Regions from separate parts of the Microlunatus sp. GCM10028923 genome, predicted to be linked through region 1. Evidence: predicted binding sites of a transcription regulator. Region 1 holds the regulator's gene; the other holds the start of a gene.

What was found. The regulator LexA, encoded in region 1, represses DNA repair genes until DNA is damaged. The targets are predictions, from matches to a motif close to TCGAACANNTGTTCGA.
Region 2: ACFQU4_RS28715 (DUF222 domain-containing protein) is a predicted target of LexA. The motif match lies at 1,372-1,387, and genes of this name have one in related genera.

Annotation. Positions count from the first base shown of each region.
Region 1 covers NZ_JBHTFF010000023.1:63,829-66,217, reverse strand. Annotated here, with positions in the region: gene ACFQU4_RS36125 (RDD family protein) at 1-40, shown strand, start outside; gene ACFQU4_RS36120 (hypothetical protein) at 15-356, opposite strand; gene lexA (transcriptional repressor LexA) at 621-1,484, shown strand; gene ACFQU4_RS36110 (VOC family protein) at 1,497-1,721, opposite strand; gene ACFQU4_RS36105 (VOC family protein) at 1,718-1,951, opposite strand; gene ACFQU4_RS36100 (ATP-dependent DNA helicase) at 1,982-2,389, opposite strand, start outside.
Region 2 covers NZ_JBHTFF010000014.1:144,985-147,373, forward strand. Annotated here, with positions in the region: gene ACFQU4_RS28715 (DUF222 domain-containing protein) at 1-1,358, opposite strand, end outside; gene ACFQU4_RS28720 (phosphotransferase family protein) at 1,519-2,389, shown strand, end outside.

The DNA of each region.
Region 1 (2,389 bases):
GCAGGCCGGGCCGGTCAGCGAACGGCCGACTGCGCCGTAGGCCGGTAGTCGTCGCTGGTGACCCGCGCCACGGTCGCGCCGATCACGGTCAGCGCCGCGGCGGCGATCAGCAGCCCGACGACCATGATCACCGCGATCCCCCGGCTGGTCAGCCGCCACTGCACATCCAGGTCACGCACCGGCACGACGCCCGCGTCGCGGCAGGAACGCACACCCGCCACGGGGACCTTCCGCACCTGCGGACCGCGGATCGCGGTCACCGGCTGCGTCACCGGCCGGCCCAGCCGGGCCGATCCACGGCTGGGACGACGAACGCGAGTCCGGGTCGGATTCGCGATCAAGGCTGCTGTCGCCATCGCCTTCTCCCTCTGTCAGCTCGAACTGATGTTCGATAGAACGTGTGTTTGATAATGCCCATTCGTTGCCGTCGAAAGCAAGCACATTCGCACGCGTGTTCGGGTGTGTCTTCCGATGAACTTGAGTCAATCAGCGACCACTGACAGTCCGCCCCGGACAAGATCGCCGACCGGGTTCGGGGCTCCCCCAGGTGTTCGAACGGACCGACACGCCGGTCGAACAGATGTTTGAATTTGTCGTACCGCTTCTCTACTGTCAGGTGCATGGCGAAGCGCGACGACAATGCATCGGACAAGAAGCGGGGCCCGGCGACGCGGTCACGGGCGACCGACGACGCGTCGAAGACCCCCACCACCCCGGCGCGCCGTCGTGGCCGGCCGCGCGACGCCGACGTCGCCGCCGAACTCGGCGCGACCGTCAGCTCGCTGCCGGACGGCCCGATCGACGCCGCCGGGCTGACTCCGCGGCAGCGCCGCGTCCTCGAGGTGATCAAGGAAACGGTCGAGGCCCGCGGCTACCCGCCGAGCATCCGGGAGATGGGCGACGCGGTCGGGCTGGCCAGTTCGTCCAGCGTGGCGCACCAGTTGAAGGTGCTCGAGGCCAAGGGGTTCCTGCGCCGCGACCCGAACCGGCCGCGCGCGCTCGAGGTTCTGCTGCCGGGCGATCCGGCGGCCGCCGCGGTGGCGCGGCCGGTCGCGTCGGCGACCCAGTCGGAGTTCGACGAGTCGGAGGTCGGCAACAGCTTCCCGGCGCCGGTGCACGTTCCCGTCCTGGGCCGGATCGCGGCCGGCGGCCCGATCCTGGCCGAGGAGCAGGTGCAGGACGTGTTCGCGCTGCCCCGTCAGCTGGTCGGCGACGGCGAGCTGTTCCTGCTGGAGGTGCGCGGCGACTCGATGGTCGACGCCGCGATCTGTGACGGTGACTGGGTGGTGGTCCGGAAGGCGCAGACCGCCGAGAACGGCGACATCGTCGCGGCCCTGCTGGACACCGAGGCGACCGTCAAGACGTTCAAGCGCACCGGCAGCCAGGTCTGGCTGATGCCGCACAACCCGGCCTACGACCCGATCGACGGCAACCACGCCACGATCCTCGGCAAGGTCGTCGCCGTGCTCCGCCGGCTCGGCTGATCGCCGGCGTCGCTAGACGACGCAGAACTCGTTGCCTTCGGGGTCGGTGAGCATCACGTGATCGAGATGCTCGCCAACCAGGAGCCGGGCCTGCACAGTGGCGCCGGCCGCGACGACCTCGGCAACCTTGCGTTCGATGCGCTCGCGCCGCACCGCCTGATCGACCTGACGCCCACCGGACACCTTGAGGTCCGGATGCAGCCGGTTCTTCGCCGTCTTCCGCTCCGGCACCGTCACGAAGGAGCACGACGCCCGCGGCCCGCCGGATCCTGGATTGCGGCCAGCTCGTTCCACTCCTCGCGCGGGACCTCGTGCTCGGTCAGCCAGGCCTCCCAGCTGTCCCAGCCCGTCGGTGGCGGAGCCGGCTCGTACCCGAGCGCCCGCGCCCAGAAGTTCGCCTGGGCGCCCGCATCGGCGCAGTCGAAGGTGAATCCGAGCCCGGGCGGTTCGGCCGCAGCTGAGTCCATGATCCGACGCTAGCCGCGGCCGCCGACAGTTCAGGCCGTCCCGGGCGGCGTCGTCAGCCGGCGCAACGCCTGCACGGCGACCTCGCGGTCCCGGGTCGGCCAGAACGACGGCAGGGACGCGCGCAGGAAGCTGCCGTACCGCGCCGTGGCCAGCCGCGGATCCAGGATCGCGACCAGGCCGCGATCGCTGATCCGGCGGATCAGCCGCCCGGTGCCCTGCGCCAGCAGCAGCGCGGCGTGCGTCGCCGCCACCGCCATGAAGCCGTTGCCACCGGCCTCGGCCACCGACCGCTGCCGGGCCAGCAACAGCGGGTCGTCCGGCCGCGGGAACGGGATCCGGTCGATGATCACCTGGATGCAGGTCGAGCCCGGCACGTCGACGCCCTGCCACAGCGACAGCGTGCCGAACAGCGAGCTCTCCTCCTCGGCGACGAACCG
Region 2 (2,389 bases), on a different contig from region 1:
CAGCCGCGGTCGAGGAAGTTCCGGTGGTGGTGGCTGCAGAGCAGGGTCAGATTCGCTAGTTCGGTGAGACCACCGTCGATCCAGCGGATCACGTGATGTCGCTCGCACCACTCGGGAGGCCGATCGCAGCCGGGGAAGGAGCAACCTCCGTCGCGGGCGAAGAGGGCGATCGTCTGGTGCTTGGACGCGATCCGGCGGGTCCGGCCGAGTTCGAGCGGGATGCCGTGCTGATCGAGAACGATCGGATAGATCTCGGCTTCACCGGTCAGGCGCAGGATCTCGGCAGTGGACAGGACGGTGCCGTCGCTGGCAGTGCCGTGGCGGCGGGCTGGTCTGGTCGGCGATGAGGTGATCGGGCATCGACCGTCGACGGGTTCGGGAATCCTCCGGGCTCGGGTCGGGCCGGCCGCCGGATCCAGGCCCGGTCCTCCAACTGGTGCGGGGAACTCCGACCGGTGTCGCGGCCGGGTGAGGACGGTGTCGGCGTCGGTAGCGATCAGGACCGTGGCCGGGATTCCGCCGCACTCGGGGACGTCGCCCGTGCGGAGCATCCGGGCGAACACCTCGTCGATCGCGTCATGCAGCCGCTGCTCATGGCTGCGCAGATCTCCGGCACTCGCGACCGGGTCCAGCCGTGGATGTGCCAGCGGCTCCAACACCGCCCGGACTTTGACGGCGGTCTCGGGCGTGAACCGGAACTCGCCCGTCACTGCTCCTGAGGGCAGGGTGCGCATCCGGAAGGACCGGCGGTCCTGATTGCGCCGTTCGTCGGGCTCGGCGCCGTCCGGGTCGTAGGAGTCGAGGTATCGCTGACTCAGCTGCCGAAGATCGCCAGGGCCGAATCGGCGGCAACGGTCGACGAGCTCGGCTTCGACCAACTCCAGCTTGATCGGATCGACCTTCGCCCGATCGAGCTGGTCCAAGGTGCGGTTGACGATCATGGTCTGCTCGCTGGTGATCGCGCCGGTCGCCATTGCCTCGGCGATCACCGGCCGCACCCTGGGCAACGGCAACCCGGACATGGACTTTCGCAAGCCGGTCGCCTCCGCCGCCCGAACTCGCCGCGAAGCCTCGTGCGGCCCGATCAGGAATCGCCGTTCCAGAACCTTCGCCATGGAGCGTTGGCACTCCCGTTCCGGGACTCCGGCGTCGCGGCAGGCGGCGATCAATTCGGCATCCGCCGCCTGCAGTTGATTCCGCGCGATCTCGGCTTCGGCCAGGAGAAAGACGAGCTCCGCGGCGTCGTGATGATCAAGGCCACCCTGCCGTACCACCTCGACGAATCCGGCGATCGCGGCGCGCACCTCCCGAAGTGCGGCACCGGCTGGTGCCGTGGTGTCCAGGGTCGGTGTGGTCATGATCAGATTATATTCGAACAAACATTCGAAGAGAAGCGAATACTCTTTGTTTCATGGAGAATCAGTGATGACGCGAGTGTTGCCTCTTCGGGCCTCGGACCACCAGGCAGTCACGGCCGGCGTCGAGGGGCGCCCGGATTGTCGGCGGAGGTGATCGCGGATGACCCAGGCTGATTCGTCGGCGATCGAGCGGATGCTGGTCCGGATCTTCGGCGATCAGTCGACGCGCTGGGAGCGGACCGCAGAGGGAGTCTCGACCGAGGTCTACCGGATCAGGCGCGGCGAACAGCGGTTCTATCTCCGATTGCCCGTCGACGAGAAGTCCGGGTTCGCGGCCCAGGCTGCGGTCCACGCCGAGTTGCGCCGGCTCGGCGTCGCGGTTCCCGAGATCGTGCATTACGACCCGTTCGACGAGGGACTGCGGCGAGCGGTGCTGGTCACGACGGAGGTCCCCGGACGGCCCATGATCAGTTACGGACCGGGAGGGCGAGGGTTTCTCGACGATCCGGGGGCAACGGAACTGTCCAGCATCTACCGTGCGGCAGGTCGCGACTTGGCGCTGGTGAACCAGGTCCCGGTGGACGGCTTCGGCTGGATCCGTGATGATCATGGCGAACTGCCGCTCCGGGCCGAGCATCCTGACTTCGGGCGCTGGATCGGGCGCTTCGACACCGCACCGCTACGGAACCTGGGATTCGGCGCGGACACTGTGCTGAGGATCGAGCGGATCGTGGCAGCGGAGGTACGGCAGGCTCCGGCCCACGGCCGGCTCGCGCACGGCGACTTCTACGTGTCCCACGTCTTCCACCAGGACGGCCAATACACCGGCATGATCGACTTCGGCGACATCCAGGGAAGCAACCGGTGGCACGATCTGGCCACCTTCCGGCTCTCCGATCCGAACCGGAACACCACCCTCGAGGACGCGGCCGTGCCGCACCTCGAGGCGGGCTACGCCGAGGTCGCGGGCGAGCCGCCCGACTTCCACGAACGCATCCAGGGCACCGCGATCACGATCATGGCGGAACGGC